DNA from 2 places in the Pseudomonas sp. FG35 genome. Region 2 is predicted to be linked to the other one. Evidence: riboswitches for the same ligand, from Rfam matches in the RefSeq annotation. Region 2 holds a riboswitch; the other holds the start of a gene.
The links. A riboswitch is a leader RNA that binds a small molecule or an ion and turns the genes downstream of it on or off. The one in region 2 is predicted to bind cobalamin.
Positions count from the first base shown of each region.

Region 1: it holds a riboswitch for cobalamin, as region 2 does, so the genes downstream of both, ACODTD_RS06750 (CbtB domain-containing protein) here and cobO (cob(I)yrinic acid a,c-diamide adenosyltransferase) in region 2, are expected to answer to the same signal.

Region 1 covers NZ_JBMDJR010000003.1:39,392-54,289, reverse strand. Annotated here, with positions in the region: gene metH (methionine synthase) at 1-458, opposite strand, end outside; gene ACODTD_RS06780 (fatty acid cis/trans isomerase) at 617-2,911, shown strand; gene ACODTD_RS06775 (acyltransferase family protein) at 2,971-3,972, shown strand; gene nfuA (Fe-S biogenesis protein NfuA) at 4,064-4,648, shown strand; gene cobM (precorrin-4 C(11)-methyltransferase) at 4,696-5,442, opposite strand; gene ACODTD_RS06760 (cobalamin biosynthesis protein) at 5,534-5,947, opposite strand; gene ACODTD_RS06755 (CbtA family protein) at 5,944-6,645, opposite strand; gene ACODTD_RS06750 (CbtB domain-containing protein) at 6,657-6,854, opposite strand; cobalamin riboswitch at 6,976-7,196, opposite strand; cobalamin riboswitch at 8,095-8,304, shown strand; gene cobW (cobalamin biosynthesis protein CobW) at 8,404-9,477, shown strand; gene cobN (cobaltochelatase subunit CobN) at 9,481-13,254, shown strand; gene ACODTD_RS06735 (magnesium chelatase ATPase subunit I) at 13,263-14,264, shown strand; gene ACODTD_RS06730 (vWA domain-containing protein) at 14,267-14,898, shown strand, end outside.
Region 2 covers NZ_JBMDJR010000022.1:17,186-32,083, reverse strand. Annotated here, with positions in the region: gene ACODTD_RS27325 (C40 family peptidase) at 1-598, shown strand, start outside; gene ACODTD_RS27320 (C40 family peptidase) at 818-1,354, shown strand; gene ACODTD_RS27315 (PQQ-dependent sugar dehydrogenase) at 1,419-2,732, opposite strand; gene ACODTD_RS27310 (hypothetical protein) at 2,798-3,382, opposite strand; cobalamin riboswitch at 3,549-3,774, shown strand; gene cobO (cob(I)yrinic acid a,c-diamide adenosyltransferase) at 3,856-4,467, shown strand; gene ACODTD_RS27300 (cobyrinic acid a,c-diamide synthase CobB) at 4,464-5,759, shown strand; gene bluB (5,6-dimethylbenzimidazole synthase) at 5,756-6,406, shown strand; gene cbiB (adenosylcobinamide-phosphate synthase CbiB) at 6,403-7,311, shown strand; gene cobD (threonine-phosphate decarboxylase CobD) at 7,304-8,311, shown strand; gene ACODTD_RS27280 (cobyric acid synthase) at 8,308-9,774, shown strand; gene cobU (bifunctional adenosylcobinamide kinase/adenosylcobinamide-phosphate guanylyltransferase) at 9,762-10,283, shown strand; gene cobT (nicotinate-nucleotide--dimethylbenzimidazole phosphoribosyltransferase) at 10,280-11,335, shown strand; gene cobC (alpha-ribazole phosphatase family protein) at 11,332-11,907, shown strand; gene ACODTD_RS27260 (adenosylcobinamide-GDP ribazoletransferase) at 11,909-12,640, shown strand; gene ACODTD_RS27255 (MarR family winged helix-turn-helix transcriptional regulator) at 12,697-13,101, shown strand; gene ACODTD_RS27250 (MFS transporter) at 13,156-14,364, shown strand; gene ACODTD_RS27245 (hypothetical protein) at 14,361-14,483, shown strand; gene ACODTD_RS27240 (glutathione peroxidase) at 14,539-14,898, shown strand, end outside.

The DNA.
Region 1 (14,898 bases), on a different contig from region 2:
CCCGGGTTGTTGACGTCCGGCGACAGCGAGCAGGTGCGGCTGGTCGGGCCGAGAACGCCGGCGACGAAGCGCGGCTTGTCGGGGGTCTCGAGGGTTTTCGCGTCGGCGACCTTGCGTGCCAGACGGGCGCCTTCTACGTTGAGTTCGTAGACCAGTTCTTCCATGCCGTAGTCGGCCATGGAAATCTGCGTGGCGTTGAAGGTGTTGGTCTCGAGGATGTCGGCACCGGCATCCAGATAGGCTTTCTCGATGCCGCCGATCACGTCCGGGCGGGTCAGCACCAACAGGTCGTTGTTGCCCTTGACGTCGCTCGGCCAGTCGGCGAAGCGTTTGCCGCGATAATCCTGCTCTTCGAGCTTGTAGCTCTGGATCATCGTGCCCATGCCGCCGTCGAGAATCAGGATGCGCTCTTTGAGAGCTTGCTTGAGAGCTTGAAGGCGGACGCTGCGATCGGACATTGGGACTACTCGAAAAGACCATGACGAAGGAGCGGGATCATAACAAACCTGTGCGGATTTAGAGCATGTGGCGCTTTTGCATGAATATCGCTCATGTTGGTACGGGCGTCATAACGGTAGAATCGCGGCGTTTTTTCTTCAGGATCAGGATCAGGGACATGTCGTACCGCGTCATCAGCATTGCATTGCTGTTTTTAAGCTTTGGCGCGGCGGCGCAGAGTCCCGCTGTTTCTTCTTCTATCTCCTACACCCGGGACATCCAGCCGATCTTCACCGAGAAGTGCGTGGCCTGCCATGCGTGTTACGACTCTGCTTGCCAGCTTAATCTGGGCAGCGGCGAGGGCGCGGCCCGTGGCGCGAGCAAGATGCCCGTCTACGATGGCGAACGCACCCAGGCGGCGCCGACCACGCGGCTGTTCTATGACGCCTTCGGCAAACGCGCCTGGCAGCAGAAAGATTTCTACTCGGTGCTCGACGCCCAGGGCAGTCAGGCGGCGCTGATGGCGCGCATGCTGGAGCTGGGGCACAAAACGCCACTGACCCCCAACGCCAAATTGCCTGAAGACATCGTGCTGGGCCTCAATCGCGAGAACCTGTGCGCGATGCCCGCCGAGTTCGACGGCTATGCCGGCGCCCATCCGAAAGAGGGCATGCCGCTGGCGGTGACCGGTCTGACCGATCAGCAATATCAGATGCTGCAACGCTGGCTCGCTTCCGGTGCGCCGATCGACGAGCAAGGCCTGGCGCCAAGCGCTAAGGAGGCGATGCAGATCGTCCAGTGGGAAAACCTGCTCAACCAGCCTGGCGCGCGGGAAAGTCTGGTCGGGCGCTGGTTGTTCGAACACTGGTTTTTGGCGCACATCTATTTCAAGGACGGCGAGCCGGGGCATTACTTCCAGTGGGTGCGTTCGCGCACACCGACCGGCCAGCCGATCGATCTGATCGCCACGCGTCGCCCGAACGACGATCCGGGCACCCAGGTTTACTATCGCTTGTGGCCGGTGCAGGGCGTGATCGTGCACAAGACCCACATCACCTATCCGCTGAGCGCGGCGAAGATGGCGCGGGTCAAAAGCCTGTTCTACAACGGCAACTGGCAGGTCAACGCTTTGCCGGGCTACGGGCCGCAGAGTCGAGCCAACCCGTTCGCGACCTTCGAGGCGATCCCGGCGCAGGCGCGTTACCAGTTCATGCTCGATAACGCCGAATACTTCGTACGCACCTTCATTCGCGGCCCGGTGTGCCGTGGGCAGATCGCGACCGACGTGATCCGCGACAACTTCTGGGCGCTGTTCCAGGCCCCGGAACACGATCTGTACATCACTGACCCGAACTATCGCGGCCAGGCCACGCCGTTGCTGGCCATGCCGGGGCAGAACGACGATGTCGGCAGTGTCCTGAGCCTGTGGCACAACTACCGCAACAAGCGAAACCAATACGAAGCCCTGCGCCGTGACAGCTACGCCGACCTGCCGGCACCGAGCTGGTCGACGCTGTGGGCCGGCAACGACAACGCCTTGCTCAGCATCTTTCGCCACTTCGACAGCGCTTCGGTGACCAAGGGCCTGATCGGCGAGGTGCCGCAGACGATGTGGCTGTTCGACTATCCGCTGCTGGAGCGCACCTATTACCAGCTGGCGGTGAATTTCGATGTGTTCGGCAACGTCTCCCATCAGGCGCAAACGCGCTTGTATTTCGACCTGATCCGTAACGGCGCCGAACAGAACTTCCTGCGCCTGATGCCCGCCGATTCCCGCGAGGGTTACCTTGACGATTGGTACCAGAGCAGCGGCCAGTTCAAGATGTGGCTCGATTACGAAGCCATCGACGACGACAAGCCGACCGCACTGAAACTCGACGAGAAAGACCCGAAACACGATTTCGCCATGCAGTTGCTGGCGCGCTACGGCGATCTCAACGCGCGTCCGGATCCGATCAACCGCTGCGAAGACGCCTATTGCTCGCGCCCGAACATCGACCCGGCGCTGCAAAATGCCGAGCAAGCGCTGAGTCGCCTGACTTCGCGCCCGGCGGCGGGGCTGAAAGTGATCGATCAATTGCCGGAAGCCACCATGCTGCGGGTCGAAACCCGTAGCGGCAAGCGCGAGGTCTACAGCCTGCTGCGCAACCGCGCCCACAGCAACGTGGCGTTCCTGCTCGGCGAATCGCTGCGCTATCAACCGGGGCTGGACACGCTGACGATCTACCCGGGCGTGCTCAGCAGCTACCCGAATTTCATGTTCAACGTTCCGGCAGACCAGGTGCCGGCGTTTGTCGATGCGATGGAAGGGGCAAAGGACGCGGCGCAGTTCGAGAAAGTCGTCGAGCGCTGGGGGATTCGCCGCAGTCATCCGCAGTTCTGGTTCTATTTCCACGATTTGAGCCAGTACATCCACGAAACCGAGCCGGTGGAAGAGGGCGTGCTGGATATGAACCGGTACGAGAATCTTTGATCGTTTGAACGATGGCGGTTGTCCCAATCCTGTGATGTACGGAATCGGGAGCGCCATCGATGTTGATTTCAGTGCAGGCCCTGCGAGCGCTCGCCGCGTGGGCGGTGGTCTGCCATCACTTCATGCAGATTTTCTTCGACTTCGAGGCGCGTGGGCCGATCGGTCAGTTGTTCATCGACAAGGGCGCCGTGGGCGTCGATATATTTTTCGTGATCAGCGGGCTGGTGATTTTCCTGTCCACTGAAGGCAAGGCATTGCCGCCGACGCGTTTTCTGCTGTATCGACTGTTTCGGATTGTCCCGGCGTACTGGCTCTACACGGTGCTGATGGCGTTGCTGGTGGTGTTCGCCCGGCCGCTGTTGCCGGACCAGACGGTGGATTGGGGGCATTTGCTCCTGTCGTTGCTGTTCATTCCGACCGAGAACCCCGGCGGCTACGGGATCTATCCGACCCTGAATGTCGGCTGGACCCTGAATTACGAAATGCTGTTCTACGTACTGTTCGCCTGGGCGCTGTTGTTCCGGCTGCAAGTGCGTTTGCTGGTGGTCGCGGCGCTGCTGTTTGCGGTGTGCCAGGCCTGGACCGGGTTTGGCTGGGTCAGCGCGTTTTATCGCTCGGACATCGTTTATGAATTCCTGCTGGGGATCGGCATCGGCATGCTTTACCGTCGGGGATGGATCCGGCCGGCGCTCTGGCTGCCATTACTGGGGATCGGTGCGGCATTAGTGGCGATCTATCATCTGCCGCCGGAACCTCGATTGCTGAATTGGGGCGTGCCCAGTGCGGTGCTGGTCATGGCCAGCATGGCGCTGGAGCGGCATGTCGAACGCAACAGGCTGCTCAAGCTGCTGGGCGACTGTTCGTACTCGGTGTATCTGATGCATGTGCTGGTGCTGTCGGCCGGTGGTTATCTGGCCCGGCGCTACGGAATCAACCCGTATTTGATGTTTATCGTCTGTGCGCTGGCCATTGCTATCGGTTCGTGGCTGAGCTACGAATGGGTGGAAAAACGCAGTTATCAATGGCTTAGGGCACGGATTGACGGCGAACCTGGCGCTTAGCCGATTTGTGAACTATTCCTACGTAAATAGTAGGACTTTGTGCCGCGCGCCGATTGGCGTAAACTCCGCCTCAAGCCTGCGAGGAGTCTCCATGACCGCTATTACCATTACCGACGCCGCCCATGATTACCTGGCCGATCTGCTCTCCAAGCAGAACACCCCGGGCATCGGCATCCGCGTTTTCATCACCCAGCCTGGCACCCAGTACGCCGAAACCTGCATTGCCTACTGCAAGCCGGGCGAAGAGAAACCAGAAGACACGGCGCTGGGGCTGAAAAGCTTCACCGCTTACATCGACTCGTTCAGCGAAGCGTTCCTCGATGATGCCGTCGTCGACTACGCCACCGACCGCATGGGCGGCCAGCTGACCATCAAGGCGCCAAACGCCAAAGTCCCGATGGTCAACGCCGACAGCCCGATCAACGAGCGCATCAACTACTACCTGCAAACCGAAATCAACCCGGGACTTGCCAGCCACGGCGGTCAGGTCAGCCTGATCGATGTGGTTGAAGACGGCATTGCCGTATTGCAGTTCGGCGGCGGTTGCCAGGGCTGCGGCCAGGCGGACGTGACCCTGAAGGAAGGCATCGAGCGCACCCTGCTTGAGCGCATTCCGGAGCTCAAGGGCGTGCGCGACGTGACCGACCACACGCAGAAAGAAAACGCCTACTACTAAGGTGTTCGCTGCGGCATGAAAAACGGCGCCCCGTGAGCGCCGTTTTTTTATGGCCGGTACAAATGCGCATGCCCGGCGCGATACAGCGAAGACTCGCTGAAATGATCGCTGCCCAACACCCGCCCGACCAGAATCAACGCCGTACGCCGAAAGCCCTTCGCCGCCACCTTCTCGGCAATATCTTCCAGCGTCCCCGTCACCCAGTCCTGATCCGGCCACGTCGCCCGGTGAATCACCGCGATCGGGCAATCCGCGCCGTAATGCGGCAGCAGTTCGGCAATGATCTTCTCCAGATGATTGACCCCCAGATGAATCGCCATGGTCGCCCCGTGCTGCGCCAGGTTGCCGAGCTCTTCGCCGGCAGGCATCGCGGTCTTGTCCGCATAACGGGTCAGGATCACGCTTTGCGAGATGTCCGGCAGGGTCAGTTCGGCGCCCAGCAGCGCGGCGCACGCGGCGGTGGCGGTCACACCGGGAATGATCTCGAACGGAATATCCAGCTCACGCAGATAACGAATCTGCTCACCAATGGCGCCATACAGACTCGGATCCCCGGAATGTACCCGCGCCACATCCTGGCCCTTGGCGTGGGCGGTCTTGATCAGGTCGATGATCTGTTCCAGGTGCAGTTCGGCGCTGTTGACCACGGTTTCAGCGCAATGACCTTCCAGCACTGCCGTCGGCACCAGCGAACCTGCGTAGATGATCACCGGACAACGGCGGATCAGCCGCTGGCCTTTGACAGTGATCAATTCCGGGTCGCCGGGGCCGGCGCCGATGAAGTAAACGGTCATCGTTGGATCCTGTAGAAAAGGGGCAGGGCGGTGCTTCACCAGCCCTTCAGATGAAGAATGCTCATGATCGAAAGCGGGGATTATCGGGAATTTACGCCGCGCCGGCCAATGCCAGAGTTGCCTGGGCGTACTTTTGCCGGGAAATCAGCAGTTTTGCCGGGCCGCTGATCAATTGTTCGGCGAGCGCCAGCGCGGCACTTTCCGCTACGCCATAACAGCCGGTGCGTTCGAAGGCGATTTGGGAATGGTGACTCAAGCGTTGCTGATAACTGGCCAGTTCCTCGCTGCTGAAATACAGCAACGGCAGCGCCAGTTGGGCGGCGAGTTCCTGCAAACCGGGTTCGTCGCGTTTCAGGTCGATGCTGGCCAGTGCCTTGACCTTCTCAAGATCAATCCGATGAGCCTGCAATGCCTGATCAAGTAATGCACGCAGCGTACTGGCCGGGCAGCCGCGCTGGCAGCCCAGGCCGACCACGAAGGTCGGCGCTGCGCTGTCATCGGTCATGCGTGGTACTGACCTTCGCTTTTGCGGCGGAACAACCAGGCGCTGATCAGGCCCAGGGCTAGCCAGAACGCGACGTTGGTCAGCTGCGAAGCGATTTTGAACTGGGCTTCGAGGGCTTCCGGGGCGAGCATCGAATGCACTTCCGGTTGCGGCGCGCCGATCACGTGCGGCACGGCAAGGATCGCCACGCCGAGGGTCTTCATCAGCCAGTGGCGGCTGAACGCTATCAAGGCCAGGCCGACAGCGGTGGAGGCCGCAGTGCCGATCCACCACATCTGCCGCGAGGCCAGATCCGCGGCGGCGGTGCCCGGCAGCTCAGGTGGCAGGCCCATGGTCGGCGCGAGTACGAAGGTCGCATAACCGGCCAGACCCCAGAGCAGGCCTTGCGAAGTTTTGGTCGGCGCACGCAGGGTGTACAGGCCCGCCAGCATCAGGGCGAAACCCACGGCTACCACCAGATTGCCGCCGGTGGTGGACACCACGCGCTGCCAGCCGTCTTCCGGCTCCCAGGCTTCGGCATCGTGGGTGTGGGCGGCGGTGCCGGCGGCGTGTTCGTGAACTTCGGCCACCGGTTCGGCTTTCTCGAAGGTCTCGGCCTGCAAAATCAGCGGCGAAACCCAGAAGCTTTGCAGCAACGTCAGGAGCAGGGCGGCCAGAAGGCCGGTGAAACTTGCGGTCTGCGCAATACGCTTGATCATGTCGGCAGGTCTCAGTGGCACGGGAACGCGGCGCTGTGGCGGGTATCGTGCGCGGCGTTGTGCACCGCTTCGATGTGCGAGAAACCGGCGAAGTACACCAGGCACGCACCGAGGATCGACGCGCAGACGGCGGCGGTCAGGCGTTGGCTCAGGGTGGTGGTGCTGGAGATCTTGTCCGAATTGCTGCCGGTGCTGCTGATGATCGACATGGCGCTTCCCTCTGAAGTGTCAGCGGGTGAATAGAGCGCATGAAAACCCCTGCGGCCGGGCGCGCAGAGGTTCGAACAGCGCCCGCCCACCGCGGGTTTGTTATGTTCAGTAACGCAAGATGCGCACTGTGTGTTGCGGGCCGGTCTCCGGGCTCACGAGGGGTGGCTGTCTGCCGACCTGCAAGCGTCACCTTCCCATGCCCGTGGGCACAGTGGATCTGACGCTTCGCTCGCTTACCGTTGCGGGGGCAGCACCGGACTGACATGGCTTTAGAGTAAAGCACATGATTCACCGGTTTCCCGTTTCACCCTGTGAGGGGCACCCGTAACAAGTTGTGTAGGAGACCATGGGCGGGGGATTTGAGTCAATTGGGATTGGGATTGGGATTGGGATTGGGGGCAGATCCGTTGCTGCGGTTATGGCTGCTTAGGGTTCCGCCCTTACGGCGGGTCACTTTTTCCAAACGCCGAAAAAGTAACCAAAAAGGCTGCACCCTGACGTACGGCCCCTCGCTGAGGCTCGGGGTTCCTTCGCTCCGGGATTGATCCGGGGGCATCGCCTACGGTTTGCTTCGCTGCACCTCCTCTCGATGCATGCGGCTGCGCCGCACGGTCGCTGCGCTCCCACCCCCGGATCAATCCCTCCACTCAGCCTGCCGACGGGCCCTGCGATCAAAAGCGGTACTCGAGCTAACGCTCATCGTGTTGAGTGGTGAGGGGCGGGTGTTCGGCTTTGGTTTTTTGGTGGGTTTACCCCTCTCCCCGAGGAGAGGGAGCCGATTTGTGGGCTTTTCAAAGTCTGAGTTCGACTCGGTATTTCATGTCGGCGCAACTCTCCCAATCAACTCGGTCGGTTCCCTCTCCCTACGGGCGGTCCGACGTTTCGGGAGGGCTAGGGTGAGGGGCTCTTGATCTGCTTTTGATCTTTAGCCCCTTCGGCAGGCCGAGCGGAGGTGTCCATCAGGGGGTAGGCGCGCAGCGCCGTGCGGCGCAGCCGCATACATCGAGAGGAGGTGCAGCGAAGCAAACCGTAGGCGATGCCCCCTGATGGACACCGTAGCGAGGGAACACTGCGCCTAAGCGAAGTGCCGTACGCCGGGGCAAAAGCCTTTTGGTTCCTTTTTGGCGTTTGAAAAAGGGACTCGCTGTAAGAGCGAAACCGCCAGCGGCAGCACCCGAAGCAACGGATATGCCCCAAATCCCAAAATCCACCAACCATTGACCCATCCCCACACCCTGCGTAGCCTTGCGCTTTCGAGGTTCTTCGGCCCACGCCGAAGCTAAGAAGGGAACGCGGTCCAAGCCGCGGCTGCCCCCGCAACTGTGAACGGTGCTGTTCGCTGCCACGCCACTGCCAACTCAATCCAGAGCCAGCGGGAAGGCGCAGCGAATACCGGGCCAAGGCCCGAACACCGTCAGCCAGGAGACCTGCCTCGTCACAGATTCTCACTTTCAACCGGGCGGGGTGATCCGGTGGCGAACTCTCCAGGCACGCACCCGCGTTGCCGGTCTCGTCCCGTATGCCCGCCACCTTGCCAAAGGGCATCCGATGAAAACACTGGCCAAACTCCCCGTCACCATCGTCACCGGCTTCCTCGGCTCGGGCAAAACCACCTTGCTGCGGCACATGCTCGACAATGCCCAGGGCCGCCGTATCGCGGTGATCGTCAACGAGTTTGGCGAGTTGGGCATCGACGGTGAAATCCTCAAGCAGTGCACCATCGGCTGCACCGAAGAAGAAGCCACCGGCCGCGTCTACGAGCTGGCCAACGGCTGCCTGTGCTGCACGGTTCAGGAAGAGTTCTTCCCGGTGATGCGCGAGCTGGTGGCCCGTCGCGGCGACCTCGACCACATCCTGATCGAAACCTCGGGCCTGGCCCTGCCAAAGCCGCTGGTGCAAGCCTTCCAGTGGCCGGAAATCCGCAGTGCCTGCACCGTCGACGCGGTGATCACTGTGGTCGACAGCCCGGCCGTGGCCGCCGGCACCTTCGCCGCGTTCCCGGATCAGGTCGATGCCCAGCGCAAGCTCGATCCGAACCTGGATCACGAATCTCCGCTGCACGAACTGTTCGCTGACCAACTGGCCAGCGCCGATCTGGTGATCCTCAACAAGGCCGACCAGACCAGCCCTGAAGACCTCGCGCGTGTCCGCCTGGAAGTCGCCGAAGAGCTGCCGCCAGCCGTGAAAATCATCGAAGCAAGCAACGGTCGCCTGCCGCTGGACGTGCTGATCGGCCTCGGTGCCGGTTCCGAAGAACACATCGACGGCCGCCACAGCCATCACGATCACCACCACGGTGAAGGCGATGACGATCACGACGACCACGATCACGACGCCTTCGATTCGATCTCCATCGAACTGCCGCAAGCTGACGAAAGCCTGCTGCTCGACGCGCTGACGCAACTGGTGGTTCAGCACGGCATCCTGCGGGTCAAAGGCTTCGCGGCGATCCCGAATAAGCCGATGCGCCTGCTGATCCAGGGCGTGGGCACGCGTTTCGACAAGCACTTCGATCGTCAGTGGGGCGCCGACGAGGTACGCGTGACGCGTCTGGTGTTGATCGGTCAGGCACTGGACGCTGCCCAGCTCGAAGCGCAACTGCGCGCCGCGCTCAGCGTTTAAGCCATGCACCTGCTCAGGACCCAGCCCGGCGGATTCGTGTCGGACGACAACATTGCCGACCTTGGACAAACCCCCGCCGAGCTGGTGATCCTGTGCAGCGGCGATTCCAGCCTCGCGCTGCTCGCCGAAGCGGCGCAGCAACTGCCCGAGGATTACCCGAGCGTGCGGCTGGCCAACCCCATGCAGGTGCAGAACCATGCGTCGGTCGACCTGTACGTCGATGAAGTGCTGCGCCACGCCAAGGTGATTCTGATTTCGCTGCACGGCGGCATCGCTTATTGGCGTTATGGCGTCGAGCGGCTGGTCGAATTGTCCGAGCGTGGCGTGCAGGTGATTCTGGTGCCGGGCGATGACCGTCCCGACCCGGAACTCAGCGACCTGAGCACCGTGGGCGCCGAGGATCGCGACCGTCTCTGGCAGTTCCTGCGCCAGGGTGGCCTTGGCAATGCGCTGGACTTTTTCCACTGCCTGGCCAATCGCTGGCTGGCGCGGGATTACGTGTGGGGCGAGCCGCAAGCGCTGCCGCGCACGGCGATTTATCACCCGAATAAAAACACCGCCGCACTGAGTGACTGGCAAGCCGATTGGCGGCCCGGTCAACCGGTCGCGGCGGTGTTGTTTTATCGCTCGCATTTGCAAGCGGCGAACACGGCGTTTATCGACGTGTTCTGCCAACGGCTGCAGGTTGCCGGACTCAATCCGCTGCCGATCGCCGTGGCCAGTTTGAAAGAGCCCGGCTGCCTGTCGGTGGTCGAGGACTGGCTTGATGAGGCCGGAGCCTCGGTGATTCTGAACACCACCGGTTTCGCTCAGTCCAGCCCGGAAGCGCCGCATCTGCGGCCATTCCGTCGCAACATTCCGGTGATTCAGGCGATCTGCGCCCAGGACAACGAGCCCGGCTGGCGCGAGAGCGAGCAGGGCCTCGGCCCGCGGGATCTGGCGATGCACATCGCGTTGCCGGAGCTGGACGGGAGGATCATCAGCCGACCGATCAGCTTCAAGGATCTGGCCTGGCGCAGCGAGCGCAGTCAGTCCGACGTGGTGTGTTATCGGGCCCAACCCGAGCGCATGGATTTCGTCGCCGAACTGGCGCGCCGCTGGGTCGATCTGGCGCGGGTGACGAACGCTGAAAAGCGCATCGCGCTGATCCTCGCCAATTACCCGACCCGAGACGGACGCATCGGCAATGGCGTCGGCCTCGACACGCCCGCCGCCGGGTTGAATATCCTGCGGGCGTTGCAGGCCGAAGGTTATCCGCTGCCGGCCGAACTGCCGGACAGCGGCACCGAACTGATCCGACAATTGCTCGGCGGTGTCAGCAACGATCTCGATACGCTCGATCAGCGCCCGTGCCAGCAAAGCCTGGCGATGGACGATTACCTGAAGATGTTCAATGCGCTGCCAGAAGCCAATCGCGCGGCGGTGCTGGAGCGCTGGGGCTTGCCGCAAAACGATCCGATGTGCCGGGACGGGCGCATGATGATCGCCGGCCTGCGCTTTGGCCTGACTTTCGTCGGCATTCAACCGGCGCGGGGTTATCAGGTTGATCCGAGCGCGGTGTATCACGATCCCGATCTGGTGCCGCCGCACGCGTACCTCGCGTTCTATTTCTGGCTGCGCCAGACCTACGGCGCTCATGGCGTGATTCACGTCGGCAAGCACGGCAACCTTGAATGGTTGCCCGGCAAAGGCGTGGGCCTGTCGGAAAACTGCTGGCCGGACGCATTGCTCGGGCCGCTGCCGAATATCTACCCGTTTATCGTCAACGATCCGGGCGAGGGTGCTCAGGCCAAACGTCGCACTCAGGCAGTGATCATCGACCACTTGATGCCGCCGCTGACCCGCGCCGAGACCTACGGTCCGCTGCGCAATCTGGAATTGTTGGCGGACGAGTATTACGAAGCTCAGTTGCTCGATCCGCGCCGCGCCCGCGAGTTGCAGCGCGACATCCTCCAGTTAGTGCGTGACACGCAGATTGATCGCGAATTGCAGCTGGATGCCGCCCTCGACAGCGACGCCGATGCGGCGATCTGGCTGCCGCGTCTGGACACTTATTTGTGTGACTTGAAGGAATCGCAGATCCGCGATGGCCTGCATATTTTCGGTGAGTCGCCGACCGGGCGTTTGCGCATCGACACCTTGCTGGCGTTGCTGCGGATTCCGCGCGGCGATGGCAAAGGGGCTCAGTCGAGTCTGTTGCGGGCGCTGGCCAAGGCGTTTCAGTTGGGGTTCGATCCGCTGGATTGTGCACTTGCCGAACCCTGGACTGGCCTGCGCCCAATGGAACTGCAATCGTTGAGCGATGAAGTCTGGCGTACGGCGGGGGATACCCGTGAACGCCTTGAGCTGTTCGCGGCGCATTTGATCGAGCAGTCGCTGGTGGGTGATGTGGCGCAACTGGATGCTTCAGGCTGGTCAGATGTGCAGGCGATCATCCACGCCCTGCGCGAAGTGATCGCCCCACGCCTCGACGCCTGCGGCCCGGCCGAAATGCGCGGCTTGCTCGACGCGTTGAGCGGCCGATTCGTCCCCGCTGGCCCAAGTGGTGCGCCAAGTCGAGGTCGCCTCGACGTGCTACCCACCGGGCGCAATTTCTATTCGGTGGACGTGCGCAATCTGCCGACCACCACGGCGTGGCGGATCGGTTTCCAGTCCGCGACCCTGATTCTCGAACGACACTTGCAGGACCACGGCGATCACCTGCGCCAACTCGGCCTGTCGGTCTGGGGCACCGCGACCATGCGCACCGGCGGTGACGACATTGCCCAGGCCATGGCGCTGATGGGCGTGCGTCCGGTGTGGGCCACCGGCAGTCAGCGGGTCGATGATTTCGAGATTCTGCCGCTGAGCCTGCTCGACCGGCCTCGGGTCGATGTAACGCTGCGGGTCTCCGGATTTTTCCGCGATGCGTTCGCCAACCTGATCCGCCTGTTCGACGCTGCCGTGCAAGCCGTGGCCGAACTGGACGAGCCGGACGACCTCAACCCGCTGGCCGCCAAGGTGCGTGCCGAACGTGAGGCGTTACGTCAGTCGGGGCTGGATGACGAGGCTGCCCGGCGTCAGGCCGGCTGGCGAATCTTTGGTGCCAAACCCGGCGCATACGGCGCGGGCGTGCAGGGCGCCATCGACGGACGCCTCTGGCAAACCCGCGAGGATCTGGCCGAGGTCTACTTGAACTGGGGCGCCTACGCTTACGGCGGTTCCGACGAGGGCACCGCCGCCCGCGAGCAATTCGTCCAGCGCCTGAGCCAGGTGCAGGCGGTGCTGCAAAACCAGGACAACCGCGAGCATGACCTGCTCGATTCCAACGACTATTACCAGTTCCAGGGCGGCATGCTTGCTGCCGTGGAAAGCCTGCGTGGCGAGGCGGCGGCCAGTTATCACGGCGATCACAGTCAGCCGGACCTGCCGAAAATCCGCACCTTGAAGGAAGAACTGAACCGGGTTATCCGCTCAAGGGCGGCGAATCCGAAATGGATCGACGGGGTCAAGCGCCACGGCTATAAAGGCGCGTTCGAACTGGCGGCGACGGTCGACAACCTGTTTGCCTTCGATGCCACCACGCAACTGATCGACGATCACCAATACGCATTGCTGGCGGATGCCTATCTGCTGGACCCGGCGACCCGCGAGTTCGTGCGCGAGCATAATCCCCACGCACTGCGCGACATGACCGAACGCATGCTCGAAGCGCAGCAGCGCGGGATGTGGCAGGAGCCGGGCGCCTACAAAGAAGCCCTGGAAAACCTGCTGCTGGACATAGAAGAAGAGAGCTGAGACTGAACATGACCGACACCCCGCATTTCCCGCTCTCCGCCGTGGTCGGCGCCGATGATCTGAAACTGGCGCTGTACCTGACGGCCATCGATCCGAAGATTGGCGGCGTGCTGATCGAAGGCCCGCGCGGCATGGCCAAGTCGACGCTGGCCCGGGGTCTGGCGGATCTGCTGGCCAGTGGTCAGTTCGTCACATTGCCGTTGGGCGCTACTGAGGAGCGATTGGTCGGCACGCTGGATCTGGACGCGGCGTTGAGCGACGGTCGTGCGCAGTTTTCTCCGGGTGTGCTGGCGAAGGCGGACGGCGGCGTGTTGTACGTCGATGAGGTGAATCTGTTGCCGGATCATCTGGTGGATCTGCTGCTTGATGTGGCTGCCAGCGGCACCAACCTGATCGAGCGCGACGGCATTTCCCATCGGCATTCGGCGAAGTTTGTGTTGATCGGGACGATGAACCCGGAAGAGGGTGAATTGCGTCCGCAATTGCTTGATCGTTTCGGCCTTAACGTCGCGCTGAGCGGTCATACGGCGCCGGCCGAGCGGGGGCAGATCATTCGTCGTCGGCTGGATTTCGACAGCGACCCGCAGGTGTTTTGTGCGCAGTGGGAGGCTGATCAGCAAGCTCTGCGTGAGCGTTGTGAAAGCGCCCGCCATGCCTTGGCGAATATTCCCCTCGACGATGAAGCGCTGGCACAGATCACCGAGCGCTGCTTTGCGGCAGGCGTCGACGGTTTGCGCGCCGATCTGGTCTGGCTGCGTGCGGCGCGGGCTCATGCGGCGTGGCGCGGGGCTGAAACCATCGCCGAGCAAGACATTGATGCCGTGGCTGAGTTTGCATTGCGCCATCGTCGCCGCGAACAGTCTTCATCCCCTGCACAGCCACCGGCGCAATCGCCGTCCGGTACTCACGCCGAACCGAGCGAAGGGCAGGGGCAATGGGGTGAAATGCCGGCACCGGCATTGGTTACCGGCGCACGCCGTGAAGTTCCGACCTGGCCAAAAAAGCTTTAGGCATTCGCCCCCGGTCCGACGCGGGGGCGAATGCCAGACCCCGCGCCGGACGCCTCGATAACGGTCGCCAGGGCAAGCGTCACGAGGCTTGCAGTGGCTCGGTGAACTGGCCCGGAACCTTGCTCAATGGCCGTCCGAAAACCCGGGCGGATCTGCTGTTTCAACTGCGCACCCGCACGCCCCATGAACTGTGGCTGGTGATCGTCGACGCCTCGGCCTCGACCCGTCGCCATCAGGCACTGAGCGATGCCAAGGGCGTACTCGCGCAACTGTTCGACGACGCTTACCGGCAGCGCGCGCGCCTGGCGTTGTTGACCGCGAGCGGCGCGGCGCCGAAATGGCAGGTGCAAGGGCTGAAGGCCTCCAACGGGTTGCGCGCGTGGCTCGATGGATTGGGCGCGGGAGGCGGCACGCCTCTGTTGGCAGCGCTGACGGAGGCCGGGCATTGGCTGGCGGTGCGGCGCAAGCGTTTTCCCGCGGAACAACAGCGGTTGCTGGTGATCACCGATGGCCGTTTGAAAAACTGTCCGGAACTGCCAGCGCTCGCGTGTCCCAGCCTGCTGATCGATATCGAGCGCGGGCCGATTCGCCTGGGCCGCGCGAAACAATTGGCGACAGCACTGGACGCCGATTA
Region 2 (14,898 bases):
CGTGCCTCTCGCACTCGTCACCCTGTTGTTCGGTTGCGCTGCTCATTCACCTGTTAATCAAGAGCAGCAACAACAGGTTAAAAATTCTGCCACCGCACAGTCTTCCGTTATTTACCAGGAAGAGCTGGACACCGAAAAAGAACTCGCCGACTTCAACGGCAAGAAGCCTTACCAGCTTCCGGTTCTGGCTGACAGCATCCTCGAACGCGGCATGTCCCTGATCGGTACCCGTTACCGTTTCGGCGGTACCTCTGAAGCCGGTTTCGATTGCAGCGGTTTCATCGGCTACCTGTTCCGCGAAGAAGCGGGCATGAACCTGCCGCGCTCCACCCGCGAAATGATCAACGTTGATGCGCCGCTGGTTTCGCGCAGCAACCTCGAGCCGGGCGACCTGCTGTTCTTCGCCACCAATGGTCGTCGCGGTCGTGTCAGCCACGCCGGGATCTACCTGGGCGACAACCAGTTCATCCATTCCAGCTCTCGTCGCAGCGGCGGTGTTCGCATCGACAGCCTGGGCGACAGCTACTGGAGCAAGACCTTCATCGAAGCCAAACGCGCTTTGGCGAACGCTCCGACCGTGGTTACTGCTCGCAAGTAATCACTCGATTGTCGCTACGCTCGTGGCGACAAAGCGGCCCTTCTGACGCAATAGACCTAAACTTTACAAGGTGAAGTTAAAGTCTTACTTGAAGTTTGCCGCGTAGCCGCTAGAATCCTGATCTATATTGATGGCAAACCGCCTGCGTCCCAACGCAGGCGGTTTTGTTTTCTATCGAATCGGCAGTCAAAGCCGCAGCCAGATCAGGATGTTCTGCAAATGACGATGTCGGCCCGCTTTGCCCTGATGTTCTTCGCAGCGCTGCTCAGCGCCTGCGCCAGCCGCACTCCGCCGCCTGCGCCGGTGGTTCGCGCTCCGATCGTGTTCGGATCCTCCCAGGCCTTTTCACCCGCTGCCGAAGACGTGCTGTTTCGCGCGCTCGGGCTGGTGGGTACGCCCTATCGTTGGGGTGGCAATACGCCGGATTCGGGCTTCGATTGCAGTGGCCTGATCGGTTTTGTCTACCGCGATGCCGCCGGCATCAGCCTGCCGCGTTCAACCCGCGAGATGATCGTCATGCAGGCGCCGAATGTCGGCAAGGAAGGGCTGCAGACTGGCGACCTGATCTTCTTCGCCACCAATGGCGGCTCACAGGTCAGTCATGCGGGGATCTATGTCGGGGAAGGGCGCTTCGTTCATGCGCCCGCCACCGGCGGCACGGTGAAGCTGGACAGCCTGTCGAAAGCGTATTGGCAGAAAGCCTATCTGAGCGCCAAGCGCGTTCTGCAGCCAGAGCATCTGGCGCATAACCCGTAGTCCAGATACATAAAAACCCGTGGCAGCTGAATGGCTCCCACGGGTTTTTTATGCCTGCAATAGATTAACGGGTCGCTGAAACCCGCCACACCTTGTTCCCCACATCATCCGCCACCAGCAATCCACCTTGCTGGTCGATCACCACGCCGACCGGGCGGCCCAGCGCGTTCTCGTCCTTGTCGAGGAAACCGGTCAGTACGTCCACTGGCGTTCCGCTCGGCTTGCCGGCGGCAAACGGCACAAAGATCACCTTGTAACCGCTATGCGGTTTGCGGTTCCACGAGCCGTGCTGACCGATGAATGCGCCTTCCTTGAACTGCGCCGGCAGGCGGTTGCCTTCGGCGAAGGTCAGGCCCAGTGATGCGGTGTGCGGGCCGACGGCGTAGTCCGGAGCGATGGCCTTGGCCACCATGTCCGGGCGCTGTGGTTCCACGCGCACATCGATGTGTTGGCCGTAGTAGCTGAACGGCCAGCCATAGAAGGCACCGTCCTTGACCGAAGTGATGTAGTCCGGCACCAGATCGCTGCCTATTTCGTCGCGCTCGTTCACGGCGGTCCACAGTGCGCCGGTTTGCGGCTCCCAGGCCAAGCCATTGGGGTTGCGGATGCCCGAGGCGAAGATCCGGTGATTGCCGGTGGCGCGGTCCACCTCCCAGATCGCCGCGCGGCCTTCTTCCTGATCGAGACCGTTTTCGCCGACGTTACTGTTCGAGCCGACGGTGACGTACAGCTTACTGCCGTCTTTGCTGGCGATGACGTTCTTGGTCCAGTGATGGTTGAGCGTGCCGCCCGGCAAATCCACGACCTTGATCGGCTGGCTCTTGATTTCGGTCGCGCCGGGCTCGTAGTTGAAGCGCAGCAGGCGATCGGTATCGGCCACGTACAGATCGTTGCCGACCAAGGTCATGCCGAATGGCGAGTTGAGGTTCTGCAGGAACACCGTGCGGGTCTCGGCCACGCCATCGTGATCGGCATCGCGTAGCAGGGTGATGCGGTTCGGGCTGGGCACGCCGGCACCCGCGCGGCCCATGACTTTTTTCATCACCCAGCCACGAATGCCCTTGCTGTCGTCCGGTTTTGGCGGGGCGTTGGTTTCTGCCACGAGTACATCGCCGTTCGGCAGTACGTAGAGCCAGCGCGGATGATCGAGATTTTCGGCGAAAGCCGCCACCTGAGTGCCTGCCGCTGCCGTCGGCTTCGCGCCGGCCGGCCAGCCAATGGCCGGGGCGATGTTCACCGTCGGGATCAGGGTCTTGTTCGGTTCGGGCAGTTTCGGTGACGGACCGGTGCCGTCGGAGACTTGCAGGCTGGAGGATTCACCACAGGCGGCGAGCCCTCCGGCGATCATGATGACGAAAACGAACTGGGGCTTGCGCATTGCTGATCTTCCCTATGAATGCATTCCTAAACATAGAGAAGCGCACAAGCCCGATGGTTCAACCCTCAGCCGCGAGCTTCCTTGAACAGCACGGCAACGCCGGGGTGATAGTTGCCGGCTTCGCTGCGCAATTTGCGGTAGGCGTAGGGAAAGTACCAGGCGACGGCGCAGGTGTGTTCCTTTTGCAGGTCGTCGACCATGTCCTGCAACTCTTCCGGGCTGGCGCTGTGCTGGGCTTTTTGCGGGGCGACGAACAGGCAGCCGAGTTTCAGGTCGCTGGCGTAGCTGATGCGCCTGGCGTCGCTGGTGATATCCGCCAGGGCCTGCGTCAGATTCAGGCTGGTGACGCGCGGCCAGCGTTGGGTCGCCTGAATGAAGGCGCGATCCTCGGCGCCAGCAATAAACAAATCGGCGCGGGCGTTGCGCTCGCCTTCTTCATTCTGTTTGCGGGTGGCAGTGTCGCGCAGGGTGACCAGTTCGGCCATCCACGCAGCGGCCGACAGCAGGCCGAGGTTGGCTTTTTCGTCGTGCCAATAAGGTGTGTCATTGTCGCCGCGCACGGCGTTGTAGCGGTCGATACAGTCAAACCAGCGTTCCAGCACCGGGCGCAGGAATTCCAGCCGCGGATTGCTGATGATCATGCCTTGCATGGTGCTCTCCCTTGTTATTGTGATGTGCTCTCTGCAGTCAAAAAGCATGGCTCTTTGATATCACTCATGGCAGTGTGGCACAAGATTGGCGTCAGTTAATTGATCGGCGGCAGTTATTCGCCGCACAAGCCCCTCTTCAATTGACGCTCCACCCCCAACCCTCTAACCTTCGCGGCTTGTTTCAGGTGCTCTGTGGCGCATGTCGACAGAGTGAAACAGGGAAGCCGGTGAGGCGGGTCTTCGAGCGAAGAACCCTCACGATCCCGGCGCTGCCCCCGCAACGGTAAATGAGTAAAAGCTGCGTCTGATGCCACTGCTTAACAGCGGGAAGGCGCGCAGCCAGGCACCAGCCGCTCATGAGCCCGGAGACCGGCCTGATCCATCCAGCGGCATCACGGTGGGCGATGCCAGGCTTGTTGCCGTCTATTCTTGTGCCTGCCCGCCGTTATCCAGCCTCAACGGAGAGCTCCCCCATGACTGATTCCCCCGAACGCGACGAGCGCCACCTGGCGCGCATGCAGCGCAAAAAAGCGGTGATCGACGAACGCATCGCCAATTCGCCAGACGAGTGCGGGCTGGTGCTGGTGCTCACCGGCAATGGCAAAGGCAAGAGCAGTTCGGCATTCGGCATGCTCGCCCGCGCCATGGGCCACGGCATGCAGTGCGGCGTGGTGCAGTTCATCAAGGGGCGCAACAGCACCGGCGAAGAACTGTTCTTCCGCCGCTTCCCCGAGCAAGTACGTTTTCATGTGATGGGTGAGGGCTTCACCTGGGAAACCCAGGACCGCCAGCGCGACATCGCTGCCGCCGAAGCGGCCTGGGCAGTCTCCCGCGAACTGCTGCGTGATCCGTCGATCGGTCTGGTGGTGCTCGATGAACTGAACATCGCCCTCAAGCACGGTTACCTCGATCTGGATCAGGTGCTCAGCGATCTGCAGGCCCGTCCGCCGATGCAGCATGTGATCGTCACCGGTCGCGCTGCCAAGCCGGAAATGATCGAGATGGGCGACACCGTCACCGAAATGGGCATGATCAAGCACGCCTTCCAAGCCGGTATCAAAGCGCAGAAAGGCGTCGAACTTTGAATCAACCACGTCACTGCCCGGCGGTTCTGATCGCCGCGCCGGCTTCCGGTCAGGGCAAGACCACCGTCACCGCCGCGCTGGCCCGTCTGCATCGCAATCAGGGGCGCAAGGTCCGCGTGTTCAAATGCGGCCCGGACTTTCTCGACCCGATGATCCTCGAGCGCGCCAGCGGTGCGCCGGTCTATCAACTGGACATGTGGATGGTCGGCGAGCAGGAAAGTCGTCGCCTGTTGTGGGAAGCCGCCGCCGAAGCCGATCTGATCCTGATCGAAGGCGTGATGGGTTTGTTTGACGGTACGCCGTCGAGCGCCGATCTGGCGCGGCATTTCGGCGTGCCGGTGCTCGGCGTGATCGACGGCACGGCCATGGCGCAGACCTTCGGCGCTTTGGCTCTGGGTTTGGCGCGCTATCAGCCGGACCTGCCGTTCGCCGGCGTGCTGGCCAACCGCGTCGGTACCGTGCGCCATGCGCAGTTGCTGGAAGGCAGCCTCACTGAAGGCCTGCGCTGGTACGGCGCGTTGTCCCGGGAAACCGGGATCGAACTGCCAAGCCGCCATCTCGGCCTGGTGCAGGCCAGCGAACTGAATGACCTCGACGTACGTCTCGACGCCGCCGCCGAAGCACTGGCCGGCACTTGCGAGGTAGCGCTGCCACCGGCCGTGGAATTCGCCGCACCAAAAATCGTTGAGACCGAAAAGCTGCTCGAAGGCGTGCGAATTGCCGTCGCCCGCGACGAAGCCTTTGCCTTCACCTACGGCGCCAGTCTCGATCTGTTGCGAGCGATGGGGGCGGAGCTGAGTTTCTTCTCGCCGATCCGCGATGCGCAATTGCCCGACGCCGACAGCTTGTACCTGCCCGGCGGTTATCCGGAATTGCACCACGTAACCTTGTCGCAGAACGCCGACATGCTCAAAGCGATCCGCGCGCACCACGCGGCCGGCAAACCGTTGCTCGCCGAGTGCGGTGGCATGCTGTACTTGCTCGACTCGCTGACCGATGTCGAAGGCACCCGCGCGGAGCTGGTCGGCCTGTTGAGTGGCGACGCCGTGATGCAAAAGCGCCTCGCCGCGCTGGCGCTGCAAGAGGTCGACCTGCCGGAAGGCCTGTTGCGCGGCCACACCTATCACCATTCCCTGACCACCACCGAACTGACGCCGATTGCCCGTGGCCACAGCCCCAATGGGGGGCGCGGCGCAGAAGCGGTGTACCGGCAAGGGCGGATGACCGCCTCGTACGTACATTTTTACTTCCCGTCGAATCCGTCGGCGATTGCCGCACTGTTGGTGCCATGACCGACAACGCCTTCACTGACGCCGAGCGCGAAGCGGTCTACCGCGCCATCGCCGAACGCCGCGACATGCGCCACTTCAGCGGCGGTACGGTCGAGCCTGACGTGTTGCGACGATTGCTTGAAGCCGCGCATCAGGCGCCGAGCGTCGGCCTGATGCAGCCGTGGCGCTTCATCCGTATCAGCGACCGCGCGCTACGTGGCCAGATCCAGAACCTTGTTGAAGAGGAGCGCGTGCGCACCGCCGAAGCCCTCGGCGAGCGCAGTGACGAATTCATGAAGCTCAAGGTCGAAGGCATCAACGACTGCGCCGAAGTGTTGGTCGCGGCGTTGATGGACGATCGCGAGCGGCATATTTTCGGTCGTCGCACGCTGCCGGAAATGGACATGGCGTCGCTGTCCTGCGCAATCCAGAACCTGTGGCTGGCCGCGCGTGCCGAAGGCCTGGGCATGGGCTGGGTGTCGCTGTTCGAACCGCAGGCGCTGGCCGATCTGCTGAAACTGCCGGACGGGGCCAAGCCGCTGGCGGTGCTTTGTCTGGGGCCGGTCAAGGCATTCTATCCGGCGCCGATGCTGGTACTCGAAGGGTGGGCGCAGGCGCGTCCGCTGAATGAGCTGCTGTACGAAAATTTCTGGGGAGTGAGTCAATGAGTGTGGCGTTGCTGAGTGCCGCCGCGGTTGCGCTGGATGCGCTGCTGGGTGAACCGAAACGCTGGCATCCGCTGGTGGCGTTCGGCAATTTCGCCGGGCGCATCGAGCAACGTTTCAATAGCGCTGGTCGTGGCTGGCGCAGCCATGGCGTCACCGCGTGGGTGATCGCGGTGTTGCCGCTGACCCTGCTGGCCACCGCGTTTTCCTGGGCGCCGTATGTGGGCTGGGTCGTTGAGATTCTTGCGCTGTATTGCGCCCTCGGCATGCGCAGCCTGGGTGAGCACGTCGAGCCGGTGGCCAAGGCCTTGCGCGCCGATGATCTGGAGGAGGCGCGCAAGCGTGTGGGTTATCTGGTCAGCCGTCAGACCGATGAGCTGGACAGCACCGCCGTCGCCCGCGCCGCCACCGAGTCGGTGCTGGAAAACGGCAGCGATGCAGTGTTCGCCGCGCTGTTCTGGTTTGCCGTGGCCGGTGCGCCGGGCGTGGTGCTCTATCGTCTGAGCAATACGCTCGACGCGATGTGGGGCTATCGCAACGAACGCTTCGAGCGTTTCGGCTGGGCAGCGGCAAAAATCGACGACGTCCTCAACTACATTCCTGCACGGCTGGTGGCGTTGACCTACGCCTTGCTCGGCAAAACCCGACTGGCGTTGAAATGCTGGCGCACCCAGGCGCCGAAATGGGACAGCCCGAACGCCGGCCCGGTGATGGCCGCCGGCGCGGGTGCCTTGGGCGTCGAGCTGGGTGGCCCGGCGATTTACCACGGCGAGCTGCACGAGCGTCCGCAACTGGGCGAGGGCGCGCCGGCGGATGCCGATTCCATTGATCGCGGCTGGCAATTGGTCCAGCGCGGGGTATGGTTATGGCTGCTGATTCTCTGCGTGGGGGCTGAATTCTATGCTTGAGCACGGTGGCCGGTTGCGCAGGGCGGCGCTCGAATACGGCATCGCGGAAGAAGACTGGCTCGACCTGTCTACGGGCCTGGCGCCGTGGCCGTTTCCGGTCCCGGAGATTCCGCTGCGGGCGTGGGCGCGTTTGCCGGAAAACGATGACGGCCTGGAGCAGGCCGCCTGCGATTACTACGGTGCCAGCCAGGTGCTGCCGGTGGCCGGTTCGCAGATGGCCATTCAGTTGCTGCCGCGATTGCGCCGCGCCGGTAAGGTCGGTGTGCTGTCGCCGTGTTATGCCGAGCATGCCGAAGCCTGGCGGCGCAGCGGCTATATCGTGCGTGAGGTGCTGGAGCAGGAAGTCGACTTCTTTCTCGACAGCCTCGACGTGCTGGTGGTGGTCAATCCGAACAATCCAACAGGCCTGAACCTGACCCCGGCGCGCCTGCTCGACTGGCACGCACGGCTGGCCCAGCGCGGCGGCTGGCTGGTGGTCGACGAAGCGTTCATGGACAACACGCCGCAGTTGAGCCTTGCCCCGCATGCGCATCAAGTGGGTTTGATCGTACTGCGCTCGTTCGGCAAGTTTTTCGGTCTGGCCGGTGTGCGGCTGGGGTTCGTGCTGGCCGAGCGCAAAGTGCTCCGGTTGCTGGCCGAGCAGGTCGGTCCTTGGGCGGTCAGCGGGCCGACTCGGGTGCTGGGTCAGGCCTGTCTGCGCGACACCGAAGGCCATACCCGTCAGCGCATCCGCAGCGACGAGGCCAGCGAACGATTGGCTGCGCTGCTTGAGCGCCACGGTTTCAAACCGCAGGGCGGTTGCGCGCTGTTTCAGTGGCTGATCACCGAACAGGCCGCCGCGCTGCACGAATTCATGGCCCGCCGTGGCATTCTTCTGCGTCTGTTCGCGCACAACAGCAGCCTGCGATTCGGGCTGCCCGCCGATGCCGCCGACGAGGCGCGCCTTGAGCAAGCCCTGCAAGCATTCGCCAAGCATTGCTCCATGGAAAAACCAGCATGACCACATTAATGGTGCAGGGCACCACTTCCGACGCCGGCAAAAGCACGCTGGTGACGGCGCTCTGCCGTTGGGCCACCCGTCAGGGCGTTGCGGTGGTGCCATTCAAACCGCAGAACATGGCGCTCAACAGCGCGGTGACGGCCGACGGCGGCGAAATCGGCCGCGCGCAAGCGGTGCAGGCGCAGGCGGCGTTTCTGGAACCGCACACTGACATGAACCCAGTGCTGCTCAAGCCCAACAGCGACACTGGCGCCCAGGTGATCATCCACGGTCGTGCGGTCACCAGCATGAACGCCGTCGCCTATCACGACTATAAAGCCATCGCCATGCAGGCGGTTCTCGCTTCCCACGAACGTTTGAGTGCCGCCTATCCGCTGGTGATGGTCGAAGGTGCGGGGTCGCCGGCCGAGATCAATCTGCGCGCCGGTGACATCGCCAACATGGGCTTCGCCGAAGCGGTGGATTGCCCGGTGTTGCTGATCGCCGACATCAATCGTGGCGGCGTGTTTGCCCATCTGGTGGGCACGCTGGAATTGCTGTCGCCGAGCGAACAGGCACGGATCAAAGGTTTCATCATCAACCGTTTTCGCGGCGACATCGCCTTGCTGCAACCGGGCCTCGACTGGCTGGAACAGCGCACCGGCAAACCGGTGGTGGGCGTGCTGCCGTACGTGATGGACCTGCATCTGGAGGCCGAGGACGGCATTGACCAGCGCCAGACCGACAAGGCCGAGCAAGTTTTGAAAGTGGTGGTGCCGGTGCTGCCGCGTATCAGCAACCACACCGATTTCGATCCGTTGCGTCTGCATCCTCAGGTGGATCTGCAATTCATCGGCCCGGGGCAGGCGATTCCTCCGGCCGATCTGATCATTCTTCCGGGCTCGAAAAGCGTGCGCAGTGATTTGGCGTATCTGCGGGCCAATGGCTGGGAATCGGCGATCCGCCGTCACCTGCGTTACGGCGGCAAATTGCTGGGGATCTGCGGCGGCCTGCAAATGCTCGGCGAGCAGGTGCACGATCCGCTGGGCCTGGAAGGCGCGCCGGGTTCCAGCGCCGGTCTGGGTTTGTTGGCGTTTGAAACGCAGCTCGAAGCCGAAAAGCAGTTGCGCAATGTGCGTGGACGTCTGGCGCTGGAAGATGCAGAGGTTAGCGGTTATGAAATTCATGCCGGCGTGACCACGGGAGCTGCGCTGGAAAACGCCGCTGTGCATCTGGACGACGGCCGCTGTGATGGTGCGCAAAGTCTCGATGGACAGATTTTCGGCACCTACCTGCATGGCCTGTTCGAATCGCCGGCGGCCAGTGCGGCGCTGTTGCGCTGGGCCGGTCTGAACGATGTGCAGGGGGTGGATTACCACGGCCTGCGCGAACGCGACATCGAGCGGTTGGCGGATCTGGTGGAGAAGCATCTGGATACCGGGCTGTTACGTGAACTCTGTGGAATGTCCCCATGCTCCAACTGATCCTCGGCGGCGCCCGCTCCGGCAAAAGTCGCCTGGCTGAAAAACTCGCCACTGACAGCGCGCTGGCAGTGACGTACATCGCCACCAGTCAGCCGCTGGATGGCGAGATGAATGAACGCGTCGCCCATCATCGCGCCCGCCGTCCTGTCGAATGGGCGTTGATCGAAGAGCCGCTGGAACTGGCCCGTGTCCTGCGCGAAACCGCCAGCCCCGAACGTTGCCTGCTAGTGGATTGCCTGACCCTCTGGCTGACCAATTTGCTGATGCTCGAAGACGCCGCACGTCTCGCCGCCGAACGCGAAGCCCTGCTCGAATGCCTGGCGTCGCTGCCGGGTGAAATCATTTTTGTCAGCAACGAGACCGGAATGGGTGTCGTGCCGCTGGGCGAATTGACTCGCCGCTACGTCGATGAAGCCGGTTGGCTGCATCAAGCTCTGGCCGAGGGTTGTCAGCGAGTCGTCCTGACGGTCGCCGGCCTGCCTCTGACTCTGAAAGGACCTGCGTTATGACCCAAGCCTGGTGGCTGAACCCGTGCAAATCGGTGGATACGGACGCCGTTGAAAACGCGGCGGCGCGTCAGCAGCAATTGACCAAACCCGCCGGCTCTCTTGGGCGGCTCGAATCAGTGGCGGTGCAACTGGCCGGATTGCAGGGCCAGGTCAAACCGACACTCGATCACGTCTGGATTTCGATTTTTGCCGGTGACCACGGTGTTGTCGCCGAAGGGGTTTCCGCATTTCCGCAGGAGGTCACCGGGCAGATGCTGCTGAATTTCGTCAGCGGCGGCGCGGCGATCAGTGTGCTGGCGCGACAACTTGGCGCGCAGCTGGAAGTGGTGGATCTGGGCACCGTGACACCGTCGCTGAGCCTGCCGGGCGTGCGTCACCTGAACATCGGTCCGGGCACGGCGAATTTCGCCAAGGGCGCGGCGATGACTCGGGCCCAGGGTGAACTCGCCTTGCAGGGCGGTCGCGACAGTGTGCTGCGGGCGAAAGCGGCAGGCGCGCAATTGTTCATCGGCGGTGAAATGGGCATCGGCAACACCACGGCTGCCAGTGCGCTGGCCTGTGCGCTGCTCGATTGCCCAGTGGTTCATCTGACCGGTCCGGGCACCGGGTTGAATGCCGAAGGCGTCAGTCACAAGGCGCAGGTGATCGAGCGCGCGCTGGCGCTACACGCAGCACAACGCGGCGATGCGTTGCAGACCCTGTTCAATCTCGGCGGCTTCGAAATTGCGGCTTTGGTCGGCGCGTATCTGGCCTGTGCGCAGGAAGGTGTGGCGGTTTTGGTGGACGGTTTTATCTGCACGGTCGCCGCGCTGGTGGCGGTGCGTCTGAATCCGGCCTGCCGTGAATGGCTGCTGTTCGGGCATCGCGGCGCCGAACGGGGTCATCGTCATGTGCTGGAAACCCTCAGTGCCGAACCGCTGCTCGAATTGGGCCTGCGTCTGGGCGAGGGCAGTGGCGCGGCGCTGGCGGTGCCGTTGCTGCGTCTGGCTTGCGATCTGCACGGCCAGATGGCGACCTTCGCTGAAGCAGCGGTGGCGGATCGCCCGGCATGACCTTGCGTCTGGACCTGCTGCGCCACGGTGAAACCGAACTCGGCGGCGGCCTGCGCGGCAGTCTCGACGATGCACTGACCGAAAAGGGCTGGGCGCAGATGCGCGAGGCGGTGATTGGGCAGGGGCCGTGGGATCGGCTGGTCAGTTCGCCGTTGCAGCGTTGCGCGCGGTTTGCTGAAGAGTTGAGCGCGCAGCGGGATCTGCCGGTATCTCTGGACAAGAATCTGCAGGAGCTGCATTTCGGTGCCTGGGAAGGGCAGAGTGCAGCAGCGTTGATGGAAACCGATGCCGAGGCGCTGGGTCTGTTCTGGGCGGATCCCTATGGCTTTACTCCGCCGCAGGGTGAGCCGGTCAGCGATTTCTCTGCGCGGGTGCTGGCGGCGGTGATGCGCCTGCACGCGGCGTACGCGGGTGAGCGGGTGTTGCTGGTCAGTCATGGCGGCGTGATGCGTCTGTTGCTGGCGCGGGCCCGTGGCTTGCCCCGTGAGCAACTGCTCAATGTCGAGGTCGGTCACGGCGCGCTGTTTTCGCTGATCGTCGAGGCCGACGGTTCGCTCAGGGAAGTGCTCTGACATGCTGCCTCTGTGGATCGCCCTGCAATTTCTCAGTAGCCTGCCGATTCGTCTGCCGGGCATGCCGGCGCCGGAACAGCTCGGCCGGTCGCTGTTGTTTTATCCGCTGGTGGGACTGTTGTTCGGTGTCATTCTCTGGGCGCTGAACATTGCCTTGGCCGGCACGCCGTTGCTGTTGCACGGGGCGCTGTTGCTGACGGTGTGGGTGCTGCTCAGCGGGGCGTTGCACCTTGATGGTTTGGCGGATAGCGCCGATGCATGGCTCGGCGGTTTCGGTGATCGCGAGCGTACGCTGACGATCATGAAAGATCCGCGCAGCGGGCCGATTGCCGTGGTGACGCTGGTGTTGGTGTTGTTGCTCAAGTACGCCGCGTTGCTGGCCTTGATCGAACAACAGCAGGGCATGGCGTTGATCATCGTGCCGCTGATCGGCCGAGCGGCGTTGCTCGGACTGTTTCTCACCACGAGCTATGTGCGGGCCGGCGGGTTGGGGCAGGCGCTGGCCGATCATCTGCCACGCAAGACAGGTTGGCAGGTGCTGGCGGTGAGTGCGGCGGTGTGTTTGGTGATTGCCGGGTTCAATGCTGTCGTGGCGTTGCTGCTGGCGGTCATCGTGTTCATCTGGCTGCGGCATTTGATGGTGCGACGACTGGGTGGGACCACCGGTGATACGGCCGGTGCGTTGCTGGAATTGCTGGAGATGTCAGTGCTGGTCGGGCTGGCCTTGTTTTGATAAGTAACTTTGATCTGTAACTTGATTTAACACAGTCGCGGGTATATACACGCATCATGCTTCCATCTCAGTGTTTGTGCACCAACCTGCGACGCGCCGCACGTGGCGTCAGCAGGCATTACGACGGCGCTCTCGACGGCTTCGGGATCAACGTTGCCCAGTATTCTTTGCTGTGCAATCTGCAGCGGCTGGATCAACCGAGCATTTCCGAACTGGCCGAGGCGATGGGCCTGGATCGCAGCACCCTCGGGCGCAATCTGCGGGTACTGGAAGGCGAGGGGCTGGTGGCGCTGGCTGAAGGCGAAGACATGCGCAACCGCATCGTCCGGCTCACCGAAACCGGTGCGCAACGCCTGGCAGCGGCACTGCCAGCCTGGGAAGCGGCGCAACAGCGGTTGATCGACCGACTGGGTGCCGAGAAGCGTGAAACCTTGCTGCGGCTATTGGATGAACTGGCCTGAGGGCCGGTTTTTTCCGAATCTAAGCGGGTATATACCCGCGACTGGAGAATAATAATGAGTTCGATGTGGCGTACGTGCGGTTGGGTGTTGCTGGGGAGTGCGCTGATTCTGGCGTTGTCATTGGGCGTGCGGCACGGCTTCGGTTTGTTTCTGTCGCCGATGAGCGCCCAGTTTGGCTGGGGCCGTGAGGTGTTCGCTTTCGCCATCGCCTTGCAGAACCTGATCTGGGGCCTGGCGCAACCGTTTACCGGCGCACTGGCTGACCGCTTCGGCGCAGCAAAAGTGGTGCTGATCGGCGGGGTGCTCTACGCCTTGGGCCTGGTGTTCATGGGCCTGTCGGAAACCGCGTTGGGCTTGTCCCTGAGCGCTGGCTTGCTGATCGGTATCGGTCTGTCCGGCACCTCGTTTTCGGTCATTCTCGGCGTGGTCGGCCGCGCGGTGCCGCCGGAAAAACGCAGCATGGGCATGGGTATTGCCAGTGCTGCCGGTTCTTTCGGCCAGTTCGCGATGCTGCCGGGCACCCTCGGGCTGATCGGCTGGCTCGGCTGGTCGGCGGCATTGCTGGTGCTGGGCCTGCTGGTGGCGCTGATCGTGCCGCTGGTGAGCATGCTCAAGGACAAACCGCTGCCGGTACTCGGCCATGAACAAACCCTGTCCGAAGCCTTGCGCGAGGCGTGTTCGCACTCCGGGTTCTGGCTGCTTGCGTTCGGCTTCTTCGTCTGCGGATTTCAAGTTGTGTTCATTGGCGTGCACTTGCCAGCGTATCTGGTCGATCAGCACCTGCCGGCCACCGTCGGCACCACCGTGCTGGCGTTGATCGGCCTGTTTAACATCTTCGGCACTTACACCGCCGGTTGGCTCGGTGGGCGGATGTCCAAACCGCGTCTGCTGACCGGGCTCTATCTGCTGCGCGCCGTGGTGATCGTGCTATTCCTGTGGTTGCCGGTGACGACGACCTCGGCCTATCTGTTCGGTATGGCCATGGGCTTTCTTTGGCTGTCCACGGTGCCATTGACCAACGGTACGGTGGCGACCTTGTTCGGCGTGCGAAACCTGTCCATGCTCGGTGGGATCGTGTTCCTGTTCCATCAGTTGGGTTCGTTCCTCGGCGGCTGGCTGGGCGGGGTGGTGTATGACCGGACCGGGAGTTATGACTTGATCTGGCAAGTGGCGATTCTCTTGAGCCTGTTGGCGGCAGCGCTGAACTGGCCGGTGCGCGAGCGTCCGGTCGAGCGCCTGCAACCGCGTGCGAGCGCTGCATGAACCGTTTCTGGCCGCAGATCGTCGTCACCGCACTCGGCGCCGCGTTGCTGGCGCTGGTGTGGTGGGGCTGGCATCAGGGCGGGCTGGCGCTGATGCAGTTGGGCATGGGTGCTTGCTAGATCGGCGGGAGGGCGAGTAACGTCGAGGTCTGACGATTGCTCAAGGATGCCCGACATGCTCAAGCGCTGGTGTGCTGTTCCCGCGTTGCTGATGGCGTTGACCGGACTGGCTCAGGCCGCGGATTGTCCGGATCTGTTGCAAGGTTCGTTGCCCAAGTTGCGGGCCAAGGAATCCATCGACCTGTGTCAGCGTTACGCCGACAAACCGCTGGTAGTGATCAACACGGCCAGCTTCTGTGGTTTCGCGCCGCAGTTCGAGGGGCTGGAGGCGCTCAATCAGCGCTACAAGGCCCAGGGCCTGGAAATGCTCGGCGTACCGTCCAATGACTTCAAGCAGGAGTCCAAGGACAGCGCCGAGACCGCCAAGGTCTGCTACGCCAACTACGGCGTGACGTTCACCATGACCGAGCCGCAG